DNA from 2 places in the Mesorhizobium sp. B2-3-11 genome. Region 2 is predicted to be linked to the other one. Evidence: riboswitches for the same ligand, from Rfam matches in the RefSeq annotation. Region 2 holds a riboswitch; the other holds the start of a gene.
What was found. Region 2 has a riboswitch for S-adenosylmethionine ahead of FJ960_RS05175 (homoserine O-acetyltransferase). Riboswitches for the same ligand answer to the same signal wherever they lie in the genome.

Region 1 (7,117 bases), on a different contig from region 2:
GAAGGTGGCGGTGAAGGCGCTGTAACTGGCGCCAACTCTGCCTTCTCCCCTGGTGGGGCCCGAAGGGCGGGCGAGGCCATTTCGACCTCAAAAAGCTTGCCCGTGGGCAAGCATCGGCCGGTGATAATGGGAGTTCAGCGCGGGCGGAAATGTTTGGACAGCTTCAGGCCTTGTGCCTGATAGTTCGAGCCGAGATCGGTCCCGTAAAGCGCCTGCGGGCGCTTTAGCATGTGTTCGTAGACCAGCCGGCCGACAATCTGGCCATGATCGAGGATGAACGGCACTTCGTGGCTACGCACTTCGAGCACCGCGCGGCTGCCGGTGCCGCCGGCCGCCGAATGGCCGAACCCCGGATCGAAAAATCCGGCATAGTGGACACGGAACTCGCCGACCAGCGGATCGAAGGGCGTCATCTCGGCGGCGTAGAGCGGCGGCACATGCACCGCCTCCTGGCTGACGAGGATGTAGAACTCGTCGGGATCGAGCACCAGTTCGCCGGCGCCGCTCTTGTGGATCGGCTCCCAGAAGTCGAGGACATCCTGGGCGGCACGCTTGTCGACATCGATGAGGCCAGTGTGGTGCTTGCCGCGATAGCCTACCAGCCCATCCTTGTCGCCGTTGAGATCAATCGACAGCGCGATGCCGCCTCCGGAAATGTTTGGCGGCTCGGTGGCGACCAGCATCTCGGCGCTGTGCAATTCATGCAGTTCGGCTTCTGAAAGCAGCGCGTTGCCGGTGCGAAAGCGGATTTGAGACAGGCGCGAACCGGTGCGCGCAACGATCGGGAAGGTGCGCGGGCTGACTTCGAGATAGAGCGGACCGTTGTAGCCGGCGGCGATCTTGTCGAACTCGTGGCCACGGTCGGTCATGACGCGGGTGAAGATGTCGAGGCGACCGGTCGAGCTCTTTGGATTGGCCGAGGCCGAAATGTCGGCCGGCAGGGCCAGGCTTTCGAGCAGCGGCACGATATAGACGCAGCCGGTTTCGAGAACCGCGCCTTCGGCCAGATTAATCTCGTGCAGCTGCAGCCGATCGAGCTTTTCCGAGACCTTGTGGTTGGGACCGGGCAGGAACGAGGCCCGCACCCGCCAGGCCTTTTCGCCCAATCTGAGATCAAGACTAGCCGGCTGGATCTGGTCGGCATCAAGCGCACGCGGCGACTTCAGCGCGCCGGACTGGAACAGCGCCGAAATGTCCTGATCGGGAAGAATGCCTGTCTGCCGCAAAGTCTGGCTCCGCCCCAAGACTGGTCTCCTTTGTTGCAGGTTCTTGCCGCAAAACCGCTGGGCACTTTGCGGAACCTGCCTTGGTACAAACCTCTTAATGAAGCCGGCAATTGACGCAAGCGTGGCGCGGGTCTAAAGGGTCGTTATCCCGTGGTGATTTGGCCGGTCGGCTTGCAGCCACGTTAAACAAGTCGCTAAAGGACCGTCGGGCCGCAAGGCCGTATGGACCGGTTGCGACTTTCGCGGCCGGTTTTTTTGTGTCTGGAACAAAGCGATGAGCACCAAGAAGCGCAACTGGAAACCTCAGACGGCACTCGTGCATGGCGGAACCCTGCGTTCCGGCTTCGGCGAAACCTCCGAGGCGATGTATCTGACCCAGGGCTATGTCTACAAGACCGCCCAGGCGGCGGAAGCCCGCTTCAAGGGCGAAGAGCCTGGCTTCATCTATTCGCGTTACGCCAACCCGACCGTCGACATGTTCGAAAAACGCATGTGCGCGCTGGAAGGCGCCGAGGACGCGCGCGCCACGGCGTCGGGCATGGCGGCGGTGACGGCGGCGCTGCTGTGCAGCGTCAAGGCCGGCGACCATATAGTGGCGGCGCGCGCGCTGTTCGGCTCCTGCCGCTGGGTGGTCGAGACGCTGGCGCCGCGCTATGGCATCGAGGCGACTTTGGTCGACGGCACCGACATTGCCAATTGGGAAAAGGCGGTCAGGCCGAACACCAAGCTGTTCTTCCTGGAAAGCCCGACCAATCCGACGCTGGAAGTCGTCGACATCGCGGCCGTTGCCTCGCTTGCCAACTCGATCGGCGCGCGGCTTGTCGTCGACAACGTCTTCGCTACGCCGCTGCAGCAGAAGCCGTTGCAGCTTGGCGCGCACATCGTCGTCTACTCGGCCACCAAGCACATTGACGGCCAGGGCCGCTGTCTGGGCGGTGTCATACTATCGGACAAGAAGTGGATCGACGAAAACCTGCACGACTATTTCCGCCACACCGGCCCCAGCCTGTCGCCGTTTAATGCCTGGACCTTGCTGAAGGGCCTCGAGACGCTGCCGCTGCGCGTGCGCCAGCAGACGGAAAGCGCCGGCAGGATCGCCGACTTCCTGGCCGAGCAGCCGCAGATCGCTCGCGTCATCTATCCCGGCCGCGCCGACCACCCGCAGGCTGATATCGTCAAGAAGCAGATGTCGGGCGGCTCGACGCTGATTTGCCTCGACGTCAAGGGTGGCAAGCCGGCGGCCTTCGCCCTGCAGAACGCCCTCGACATCGTGCTGATCTCGAACAATCTCGGCGATGCCAAGAGCCTGATCACCCATCCCGCGACGACGACGCACAAGAATTTGAGCGACGAGGCCCGCGCCGAACTCGGCATCGGGCCTGGCACGCTCAGGCTGTCTGTCGGCCTGGAGGACGCCGACGACCTGCTGGAAGACATCGCGCAGGCTTTGCAGGCCGCTAGATAAGCTGCTTAGGAGCGTCGTCCGCGGCGATCAGGCGCGCGACGGCGTCTCCTCCAATTCGGCCGCCTTGGTGCGGATGGTCATGGCATTGCCGCGCCAGTCGACGGCGCCGCCGAGCCAGCCGCGCGCCCAGATGGACGGGAGCATCACGTCGCGCGCGATCATCGCCGCGACCATGCGCGGCGACAGATGCCAGCCCTTGGACAAGGCCAGCGCGCATTCCGGAAGGTAGAAGGCCGCCAACATGGCAATCGCGGTTGCCCAGAGGCTGACGCCCGCGCTCGCCGCCGCAACCAGCGCCAGCGCGAGAGGCACCGCTGCGCCGGTCAGGAGTTCCGGCGCGAAGAACAGCGGAAAGGTGACGCGGCGCAGGCGCGCCCAGCGGGCCTGGCGCGACCAGATCTCGCCAACGGTACGCTGGCCGAGCGGCTGCTCGAAGGGCGCCGCTACGAGATTGACGCGCAGGCCGAGGCCGTTGACCAGCTTGGTGGCGGCGGCGTCCTCGGCGATCTCGGCGGCCAGCGCGCGAATGCCGCCATTGGCGTTCAGCATCGGCTTGTTCCACAGCATGCTCTTGCCCTGGGCAAAGCCGAGGCCGAGCGCCTCGCCGGCATACTGCCAGCGGGCCTGCAATGTGTTGAGGAAGGCGCATTCGACATCGGCCCAGAAACCCTCGGGTCGCGAACCGATCGGCGTCGAGCAGACAAGACCGGTGTCGGGCCGCCATGCCGCCATCATGTGCTCGACATAGTCCCTCGGCATCAAGACGTTGGAATCGGCAAGGATGACCCAGTTGTGGCGCGCCGCTTCCCAGCCCTTGACGCAATTGTTGAGCTTTGGATTGGCGCTGACACGGTCATCGCCAATCAGCAGCCGGGCCGGCACCTTGGAAAACCGGGCAATCGCCCTGTTTATCAGTTTGACCACCGGGTCGTCCGCATGGGCGACGCAGAAGATCAGCTCATAATGTGGCCAGTCGAGCGCGAAGGCGCGTTCCAGCGTTTCATGCGTGAATGCCTCGACGCCACGCGACGGGACGACGATCGATACCGGTTGCGACTTGCCGGCGGGCGGGGCGATCGTGCCGCGCCGTTTCAGCCGTGAGGCGGCGAGCGAAATGCTGGCGGCGTTTGAGAGGATGAGAGCGGTCGAAAGCGAGGCGGCTATGAAGGTGAGTTCCATCGAGATCTGGTCACTCCGGAAAGGCGGCCCGCATCATGGCCGTTTTCAACAGTTCGACAGAGCGCCGAGTCGCCCGGTTCGTGCACACCACCATTGTCGTGTGTCACCTAAATGACATTCTTTGTCGGCACCTGCGCTTCAAGGCCGGGCGCGACAAGACGCGCACGTTGACCTTGTCACCGGGAGCGTCGAAAATCGTCGGATTGTTTGGAGCCGCTCATGTACCGCGCCGTGACGCGCAACATCGAAGTGCAGGTCAGGCCGTTCTATCTCGAGGACCGTTCGGATCCCTCGGAGAACCGCTATGTCTGGGGCTATCAGATAACGATCGACAACCAGTCGGACGAGTTCGTGCAGTTGTTGTCGCGCTACTGGCACATCACCGATGGTGCTGGCCGGGTCGAGGAAGTGCGCGGGCCGGGCGTTGTCGGCGACCAGCCGGAGCTCAATCCCGGCGACAGCTATCAATATACGTCCGGCTGCCCGCTCTCGACACCGTCCGGGATCATGGTCGGACGCTACACGATGCGCAACAAGCGCGGCGAGACGTTCGACATCGCAATCCCCGCCTTCTCGCTCGATCTGCCGGGGACAAGGCGCACGGTGAACTGAGCACCGGCGGTCGCGCTGCCCCTCATCCGCCTGCCGGCACCTTCTCCCCGTGAACGGGGAGAAGGAAAGATAGCTCACTGAGCCGCAAATTCCGCCGGATCGAAGTCGTACCGCGTCGAGCAGAACTCGCAGGCGACGTGGATGCCGCCATCCTCGGTGCTGTCCTTGATCTCCTGCGCGGAGAAGCCTTCGAGGATGCCGCGGATCTTGTCCCGGGAGCATGAGCACTGATCGGCGACGGGAACGCCGCCGAAGACGCGCACGCCATGCTCGTGGAACAAGCGATAGAGCAGCCGCTCGGCGCCGATGGTCGGGTCGATCAATTCGGTCGGCTCGATGGTGCCGAGCAAGGCCAACAACTCCTGCCAGGAATTGTCTGTCGGATCATGGATCTCCTCGCGCGGATCGCCATCCCCACCCGGCAGGTCCGGAATGCGCATGCGCTCGGGCGATTGCGGCAGGAACTGCGCCAGGATGCCGCCGGCGCGCCACTGCTCGCGCGCACCGCCGACACCGGGCGTCAGCAGCTTGGCGACCGAGAGCCTTAGGTCGGTCGGGATCTGTTCCGACTGGCGGAAATAGGTGCGCGCCGCCTCTTCCAGCGTCTCGCCGTCGAGCTGGACGATACCCTGATAGCGCTGCGTATGGGCGCCCTGGTCGATGGTCAGTGCCAGCACGCCGCTGCCAAGCAGCGTTTGCTGCGAGGTCTCGCCGGCCGCGATCAGTGCCTCCAGCCGGGCGGCGTCGAAACGCGCATAGGCGCGCAGCGCCGAGGGCGTGGAAAAGTCCGCGACCAGCATGTCGACAGGCCCATCGGTACGGGTCTGCAGGATGAACTTGCCTTCGAACTTGAGCGAGGTGCCGAGCAGCACCGTCAGCACACAGGCTTCCGCCAGCAGGCGGGCGACCGGCTCGGGATAGTCGTGGCGGCCAAGGATGGCGTCGAGCATCGGCCCGAGCTGGACCGTGCGGCCACGCACGTCGAGCGGACCGACTTCGAAGGGAACGACGTGATCGTCGCCGGCGTAGCCGAACTCGCCGAGTTTGGGGTGATGTTCAGTCACTTGATGGCTTTCCAACATGACAAAGCTCCAGGGCGCGGCCATGGGGCCCTGGTGGGCACATGCGTCCAAACGCGCTTGATTTGCGTGATGCGGCGCAGATAAGCATCGCGCCTCCGCAGATCAAGCGCCTGGGCATTTCAGGCGCCCAGGCATTTCGGGCGCCCAAGACACTTCAAGCACCGAGGCACCAGGCGAGCACGGCCTTCTGGGCGTGGAGCCGGTTCTCGGCCTCGTCGAACACCACCGAATGCGGCCCGTCGATGACCTCGTCGGTCACCTCCTCGCCGCGGTGGGCCGGCAGGCAATGCATGAACAGGGCATCGGGCTTTGCCCTGGCCATCAGCGCTGCGTTGACCTGATAGGGCGAGAAGACATTGTGGCCGCGAGCACGGTGTTCCTGGCCCATCGACACCCAGCAGTCGGTGACGATGCAGTCGGCCTGGTCGACGGCTTCCTCGGGCGAGCGGGTGAAATGCAGCTTGCCGCCATGCGCCTTGGACCAGTCGATATGCTTCTGCGCCGGTTCGCTGCCTTCGGGCACGGCGACGTTGAGATTGAAGCGGAACCGTGCCGAGGCCTCGAGCAGCGAGTGCAGCACATTGTTGCCGTCGCCGGTCCAGGCGATCGTCTTGCCAGCCACCGGCCCGCGATGCTCCTCGAAAGTCATGATGTCGGCCATCAGCTGGCAGGGATGGGTGTCGTCGGTCAGGCCGTTGATCACCGGAACGGTCGCGTTCTCGGTCAGCTCCAGCAGCCGCTCATGCGAGGTGGTGCGGATCATGATCGCATCGACGTAGCGCGACAGCACCTTGGCGGTATCGGCGATGGTCTCGGAGCGGCCTAGCTGCATCTCGGTGCCGGTCAACATGATGGTCTCGCCGCCAAGCTGGCGCATGCCGACGTCGAAAGAAACGCGCGTGCGCGTCGATGGTTTGTCGAAGATCATCGCGAGCACCTTGCCTTCGAGCGGCTTGGTCCGTTCACCGGCCTTGAGACGCGCCTTTCGCGTCACCGCGTCATCCAGCATGAAGCGCAAATCGCCTTCGGAAACGGTGGAAAGATCAGTGAAATGGCGGACTGACATCAGGAATGGTTCCGGATTACTTCGCGGCAGCGGAGGCCATGGCCTCCGACAGGCCCTTGGCGCCAGCGCGGATGCGGTTGAGCGCTTCGTGAATCTCGGCATCGATGACGGTGAGCGGTGGCAGCAGTCGGATGACGTTGTCGCCGGCCGGAACGGCCAGCAAATGCTGGTCGCGCAGCGCCATGTTCACCTTGCCGTTGGGCATCGCGCATTTGAGGCCGAGCATCAGCCCGGTGCCCCTGATATCCTCGACTATTTCGGGGAATTCGTCAGCTATTGACGCAAGCCCCTGCTTCATCAGCAGCGCCTTGCGCTGGACATCCTCGAGAAAGCCATCTTCCAGCACCACGTCGAGCACGGCGTTGCCGACCGCCATTGCCAGCGGATTGCCGCCGAATGTGGTGCCGTGCACGCCGGCGGTCATGCCGACGGCTGCCTCGTCGGTGGCAAGGCAGGCGCCCATCGGGAAACCGCCGCCAATGCCCTT
Region 2 (7,117 bases):
ATTCAGGACAAGCCCAAAATCACGCCTGTCGAGATGGACGCCCCGATCGACTGCCTTCTGGGGGAACGGGACAGGCGGTTCCTGTCGGATCCCTATTTCCCGGAACTGGACCGATAGGCCTGGCCGTGGGTCAGGCAGGCCGGGCGCCAAACTCGTTGCGGAACGTGTTGAAGAGATCGCGGCGCCAGCGCCGGCCCTGGACATAACCGTTGACCAGTTCCGGCAAGGAGTAGCCAAGCGCCTTCGACGACCGATTGGCCATATAGCCCTCGAACGCTTCCGGTATCCGGCCCCTGAGAATATCGGCGATGATCTGCCGTGAGATCATGTAGGGCGGAATGTGCGGGTAGGAGCGGGCGATATGCGGGTGCTTGCCCATCAGATTGGCATAGGCTTCGACATAGCCCGTCCTGCGGCCCGAAATCGAATTCTCCGAATTGTATTTCGTCCAGTCGATATCTCCCGACAATTGCGCGCCGAACCGCTGCGCGAGGCGCAGCAGCAACTCCCGGTCCTGCATCCGGGTGATGTCGCTGTCATAGCCGCCAACCGCCAGCAGGGCCTCGCGGCGGGCCGATATCGCTGAGCCGGCGATGAAGATCGTCTGCGCCACAAGCGTGCGCTCCAGTACCATGGAACTCACGAATGCCTCGGGATTGATGCAGTTGGTGGCGCGGCCGCTCTTCAGCGAGACGTATGAGCTCAGCAATACTTCGAGCGACGGATCGTCATCGAACCGGGCCAGCGTGCGCTCAAGCCGGTGCGGCAGGTAGACGTCGTCGGAATCGAGAAATGTCACCACGGGGGTCCGCGCACGTTCGATGCCGGCGTTCCTGGCGGCGTTGGCGCCGCGCCATTTCGCGCCGACATAGATCAGCCGCGGATCGCTGACGCGGGCGAGCGCCGCCTCGGTTCCGTCGGTCGAGCCATCGTCGACGACGATATGCTCGAACCGCGGCATGCTCTGGGAAAGCACGCTTTCGACGGCGCGGAGCACCGTTTCGCGCCGGTTGTGGGTCGGTGTGATGACCGTGATGAGGGGCGCCTGCTCCGTCTTCCCGGTCATATCGCGTCAGCCGTCTTGAGCGCAAAAACACACTTCGCGCCAGGTCCTTTGATCTTCAGGATGGTTGAACGGATCGGACTTCCCCTGGATGGCCCTCATCGGATTCGGCGCGACGCTACAAAGAACAACCTGTTATGTCATCCTATTCTGCTGTCGTTCGACCGACAAGGCGTGATGAATTCCGGCTCCTGAAGCTTTAACTGCAACACCATCTCTGCCTTCGAGGCTTGCGAAGTGGCGTTGACGATCAACTTTCGCAAGGGCGATCGAATCCACCGCTAAAATCTTCTAGCTGTGCCCGACATAGTCGGGCACGATCTCGATGTCGTCGCTGACCAGGCCTGTAGCGAGACTGAACTGGCCCCAAAACGCCAAACTGTAGAATGCAAGGCCGACAAGAAGGGAAAACGGAATCTGCCAAAGCGGCATCCCGGTGCCCCCTGCATGGCCGATAATCCGTCTTGTGGTGCGCCATGACATGGTGAACCAACGGCTGAAGGACTTGACGACCCGTTGCGTGCGGCCAGGCGATTTGAGCTCCACGAACTTTCGGTCGGCGTCTCTGCCCGTGACCAGGGCGCGCCAGAAAAAAAATCGCCAGCCCCGCGGTGAGTAATGGTAGACGCGTGCGTTGACATTACGAATTGTGCGGCCTTCGCGTTGCAGTTCGCGCATCAGCAATGTGCACGAGACCTTGAAGCCATTGTGTCTTGGAAAAGGATGATCGACGATCCAGTCGCGCCGAAACCCTACATTGTTGGCGTTCATCGCTCGTTTCGAGGCAAACCGCTTGTCCCCGTGAGCCATTGGGAAAAACCAGATCAGTGCAAACGTCCTCGAAAAGAAATCATCGTATGAAAGATAAGTATATCCATTCACACACATGACTTCTGGATCGTTAAAGGGCTCAAGCAAACCTGATAGCCAGCCTGGTTCGGCCACTACATCGGAATCGGTGAAAATGATGATATCCCCGTCCGTTGCCAATATGCCGTTGTTTTTTAGATCGTAGTATCGGCCCCCGGGAAAAGCGGTAAAGATCAGATCGGCAACTTGTTCCAGCTGTGGCGCTACCGCCCTGACGTCGATACGAAGCGATCCAGCGTCGGCGTCCGTGCCGCCGTGAGAGATAACAACCTTAGGTCTGTGCAAGTCGGCTGAAGGAACCGTGGTGATTTCACGTGCCAAGGCCTTCAGGCCAATGCCGACTTCGTCCCAATCGATGGACTTGGCGTTCTCCATCTCCACCACGAGGGAATATGTTGGGTGTGGTTCAACCATTTCCGCATGGACCATATCGCTGCGTCGCACTGGCGATAGTCCCTGCAAGTCGGCCTAAAGGCAACCCTTTCAAGATCACGCGGGGGTGTTTCCCAACAATACTGACGATCAGCCACCGCCACCAAATCGGGACCAAAGGGAACCGCGAGTGCGGTCAACCGGGAATCTTGAAGTGTCTGAATATTGCGCCAAGAAACGCTGCCGCCATTCTACATTGACGGTGTCTCGTTGAATTGCGAGGCCGGACGCAAAGCCAAATCCGACGTCACGGGCAAGCTTGGCGTCAACGAGACCAGCGATTTTCTTAAGACTGGTCTGCGGGTCCTGCAAAAGATCCTCATATGTCAACGACAGGAAAGGCACCCCGTTTTTTGCAAACCAGAGGTCCCAAACCAGATTTTCCAGCACAAGTTTATCAAGCGACTGTGCTATCGCCGCGCCGTCGTAACGTGGCGCATTGTTGGCGGTCTCGGTAGAACGGAATCGGCCGGTCTGACGGGCGCGCGCCCAGGAGATTGCCTGGCCAAGGAGATCGCGGCGCGTCAAACGGACATAGCGCAATTCTGGGAGGGTGGCTGGCAGGTCGATGGTTCTAGCCACTTGGGAAAATTGGCTGGCAAACAGTTTGACTGCGTAAATTCCGGAAGAGGATCGCCCATCCCTCAATGCCCGCAAGACTTGAGCGCGGGGATCGCGAGGATAGTTCGGCAATTCAAGAAGACGGCGGCCGCCGAACCACTCCAAAGGGTTGCCAAGCCCGGCGGCTGCCATCAATCCAGCGAGATGGTTGCTGCCGCTGCGCGGTGACGTGCAGACCAGAATTCCAGCTTTTATGCCAGACAGGATGTCAGGTGGTATTTCAACCGGAAGAGGCCGTCTGCGAAAGAGATGCATGGCAACCACTACCGCTTCAGCAGGAACACAGCCTGTTGGCCAAAGAAATTCCAGAACCACCATGGCATCGACAGGCCGATCTTCTGGCCGTTTGCGTCGAGCGCGGTCGCCTTTTCCACCGTCGCACCAAGCTCTTCGCACAGATTGACGAAGTCGCGGATGGTGCAGAAGTGGATGTTGGGCGTGTCGTACCAGGAATAGGGCAGATCCTTGGTCACCGGCATTCGGCCCTTGACGAACAGCGACAGGCGCACCCGCCAATGGCCGAAATTGGGGAAGGAGACGATCGCTCGATTGCCGATCCTGAGCAGTTCGTCGAGCACCAGTTTTGGATTGCGGGTGGCCTGCAGGGTCTGCGACAGGACGACGAAGTCAAAACCCTTGTCGGGATAGAATTCGAGATCCTTGTCAGCATCGCCCTGGATGACCGAGAGGCCGCGCGCCACGCATTCGTTGACGCCGCGCTGCGACAACTCGAGCCCGCGGCCGTCGACCTGCTTGCTTTCCTGCAGCAATTCGAGCAGCGAGCCATCGCCGGAGCCGACGTCGAGCACGCGCGATTGCGGCGGGATGAGGTTGGCGACGACCTCGAGGTCGACACGCTGGCTGCCGTTGACGCTCATGGTTTCGCCTCCTGAGCGGCGCGCGACCATGGTCCGGAAAGTCCGCAACTCTTCGGGGTCATGGCTTCACCTTTCTGTTTGGCGCATGACCTTGATCCGAAAAGTCTGCAACTCTTCGGGGTCATGCGCCGAGCCCCCTGGCGCGCGCGGCCGAGCCGATGAAGCCGTTGATGGCGGCAAACAGTTCCGGTTCGTCGAGCAGGAAGGCGTCGTGGCCGCGATCGGTCTCGATCTCGACGAAGGATACCGAGGCGCCGGCGGCGTTGAGTGCATGAACGATGGAGCGGCTCTCTTCGGTCGGAAACAGCCAATCCGACGTGAAGGACACCAGGCAGAAGCGGGTTTTGGTGCCGGCAAAGGCGTCCGCCAGCCGGCCGCCATGGTCGGCGGCGAGGTCGAAATAATCCATCGACCGTGTCATGTAGAGGTAGGAGTTGGCGTCGAAACGGTCGACGAAGGTCATGCCCTGGTGGCGCAGGTAGCTCTCGATCTGGAAATCGGCATCGAAGCCGAAGGTCAGCGCTTCGCGGTCCTGCAGGTTACGGCCGAATTTGCGGTGCAGGGCGGCTTCCGACAGATAGGTTATGTGGGCGGCCATGCGCGCCACCGCCAGCCCCTTTTCCGGGCGCTTGCCGTGCTCGAAATATTTGCCTCCATGCCAGTCCGGATCGGCCATCACGGCCTGCCGCCCGACCTCGTGGAAAGCGATGTTCTGTGACGAATGGCGCGCGCCGGTGGCGATCGGCAGTGCCGAAAAAACCCGTTCGGGATAGCTCGACGCCCATTGCAGCACCTGCATGCCGCCCATCGAACCGCCCAGCACGCAGAACAGCTTCTCGATGCCGAAATGGTCGACCAGCATCTGCTGCGCACGCACCATGTCACGGATGGTGATGACCGGAAGGTCGAGCCCATATGGCTTTCCCGTGGCGGGGTTGGTCGAGGCCGGCCCGGTGGAACCAAGACAGCCGCCGATGACGTTGGAGCAGATGACGAAGAAGCGGCTGGTGTCGATGATCTTGCCGGGGCCTATCAGCACTTCCCACCAGCCTGGCTTGCCGGTCACCGGATTGGTGCTGGCGACATGCTGGTCGCCGGTCAGCGCATGGCAGACGAGGATGGCATTGGAACGGGCGTCGTTCAGCGTGCCATAGGTCTGGTAGGCGATCTGGAATGGCGACAGCAGCGTGCCGGCGTCGAGCTTGAGCGGCTTGTCGGGCCCGAAACGCAACACCGGGCTCGACGGTTGGTCGGCCTCGTTGTTGGTCTTTCCTGCACGCAGAACAGCCATCACGTCTCTCTTGCTGCACCGTGCTTTTGCGGAAATCGCTGCCGATCTCCGCGCCGCGGATGCGTTCGTCCGGCCGGTCGCGGACAATAAAAAACCGGCATTGCCTTCGCAAAGCCGGTTACGTCACGCAAACGGCCCTTTAGCGAATTGTTTAACGTGGCTGCAAGCCGACCGGCCAAATCACCACGGAACTGTCCCTGTCCTTCTAGAACCCGCCCGCCTCGCCGTCAATGCCGGCGGCCGGCACCACTGCCGCCCCTCGACATTGCCTGCCATGGCTTGTATTTCCGCAGCGGCTTCCGGATGGAGGCGTTTTCGACGGATTTTGCAAAAATGAACCAGACATCTGATCAGGCACGTCCGACCCCGCGCGCGGGCATCATGGACATAGACGCCTACGTGCCCGGCAAGAGCACGGCGCCGGCCGGTGTCGCCAAGGTCTACAAGCTGTCGTCGAACGAGAATCCGCTTGGGCCCTCGCCGAAGGCGATCGAGGCCGCGCGTGAGGTCGCCGGCAAACTCGACATCTATCCCGATGGCACCGCCAGGCGGTTGCGCGAGGCGATCGCCGAGGTGCATGGCCTCAACGCGCAGAACATCATCTGCTCGAATGGTTCCGACGAGATCCTCGGCCTGCTGGCGCAGACCTATCTCGCGCCCGGCGACGAAGCCATGTTCACCGAACACGCCTTCATGGTCTACAAGATCTATATCCAGTCGGCGGGCGCCACCCCGGTGGTGGTCAAGGAGACCGACGAGCGCGCCGACATCGATGGGATGCTGGCGGCTGTCACACCGCGCACGAAAATCGTGTTTCTCGCCAATCCCAACAACCCGACCGGCACCTACGTGCCGTTCCAGGAGGTGCGCCGGCTGCATGCCGGACTGCCGAAAAACGTGCTTCTGGTGCTCGACGCGGCCTATGCCGAATATGTCCGCCGCAACGACTATGAAGCCGGCATAGAACTTGTCGGCAGCGCTGAGAACGTGGTGATGACGCGCACCTTCTCCAAGATCGGCCTCGGCGGCGCGCGCATCGGCTGGATGTATGGTCCAATGCACATTGTCGACGCCATCAACCGCGTGCGCGGGCCCTTCAACGTCAATGCGACGGCGATCGAAGCCGGCATCGCCGCGATCCGCGACCGCGCCCATGTCGAGCGCAGCGTGGCGCATAACGAGACCTGGCTCGCCTGGCTGAGCGAAGAGATGACCGGGCTCGGACTGCGGGTGACGCCGAGCGTCGGCAATTTCCTGCTCATTCATTTTCCCGACGACCAGAAGCATTCGGCGGCGGCTGCTGATGAGTATCTGAGCGCGCGCGGCTATATATTGCGGCGCGTTTCAGGCTACGGCTTTCCCAACGCACTGCGCATGACGGTCGGCACTGAAGAGGCCAATCGCGGCGTTGTCGCCGCGCTCACGACATTCCTGAAAAGCTAGAAACCATGGCATCTCCGATGTTTGAAAAAATCGCACTGGTCGGCATTGGCCTGATCGGTTCGTCGCTCGCCCGCGTCATTCGCCGCGAGGGTTTGGCTCGCCAAGTCGCCATCTCGACCCGCAGCGCGGCAACGCTCAAGCGAGCCGAAGAACTGGGCCTCGGCGATTCCTACACCACGGCTGCCAGGGAAGCGGTCCACGATGCCGATCTGATCATCGTCTCGGTGCCGGTCGGTTCGTCCGGCGCGGTGGCGCAGGAAATCGCGCCGGCGCTGAAAAAGGGGGCGGTCCTCACCGATGTCGGCTCGACCAAGGCGTCGGTCATCGCGCAGATGCAACCGCATGTGCCTGATGGCGTCCATTTCATTCCCGGCCACCCGCTAGCGGGCACCGAAAAATCCGGCCCGGATGCCGGGTTCGCCGACCTGTTCGACAATCGCTGGTGCATCTTCACGCCGGTACCGGGCACCGATCCGGAAGCGTTGGAAAGGCTCTCGGAATTCTGGCGCCGCTGCGGCG

Region 1: linked by a shared signal. The riboswitch ahead of FJ960_RS19675 (O-succinylhomoserine sulfhydrylase) and the one ahead of FJ960_RS05175 (homoserine O-acetyltransferase) in region 2 are both predicted to bind S-adenosylmethionine.

What each region holds. Positions count from the first base shown of each region.
Region 1 is NZ_VFVS01000014.1:137,966-145,082, reverse strand. It holds gene araD1 (AraD1 family protein) at 1-25, shown strand, start outside; gene FJ960_RS19680 (2'-deoxycytidine 5'-triphosphate deaminase) at 135-1,226, opposite strand; SAM riboswitch at 1,367-1,444, shown strand; gene FJ960_RS19675 (O-succinylhomoserine sulfhydrylase) at 1,501-2,691, shown strand; gene FJ960_RS19670 (ceramide glucosyltransferase) at 2,719-3,870, opposite strand; gene apaG (Co2+/Mg2+ efflux protein ApaG) at 4,090-4,482, shown strand; gene FJ960_RS19660 (Hsp33 family molecular chaperone) at 4,557-5,588, opposite strand; gene argF (ornithine carbamoyltransferase) at 5,719-6,630, opposite strand; gene FJ960_RS19650 (aspartate aminotransferase family protein) at 6,647-7,117, opposite strand, start outside.
Region 2 is NZ_VFVS01000002.1:348,650-355,766, reverse strand. It holds gene FJ960_RS05200 (DUF1194 domain-containing protein) at 1-117, shown strand, start outside; gene FJ960_RS05195 (glycosyltransferase family A protein) at 131-1,066, opposite strand; gene FJ960_RS05190 (glycosyltransferase) at 1,355-2,377, opposite strand; gene FJ960_RS05185 (Stf0 family sulfotransferase) at 2,456-3,304, opposite strand; gene metW (methionine biosynthesis protein MetW) at 3,250-3,864, opposite strand; gene FJ960_RS05175 (homoserine O-acetyltransferase) at 3,986-5,155, opposite strand; SAM riboswitch at 5,275-5,352, opposite strand; gene hisC (histidinol-phosphate transaminase) at 5,489-6,598, shown strand; gene FJ960_RS05165 (prephenate/arogenate dehydrogenase family protein) at 6,604-7,117, shown strand, end outside.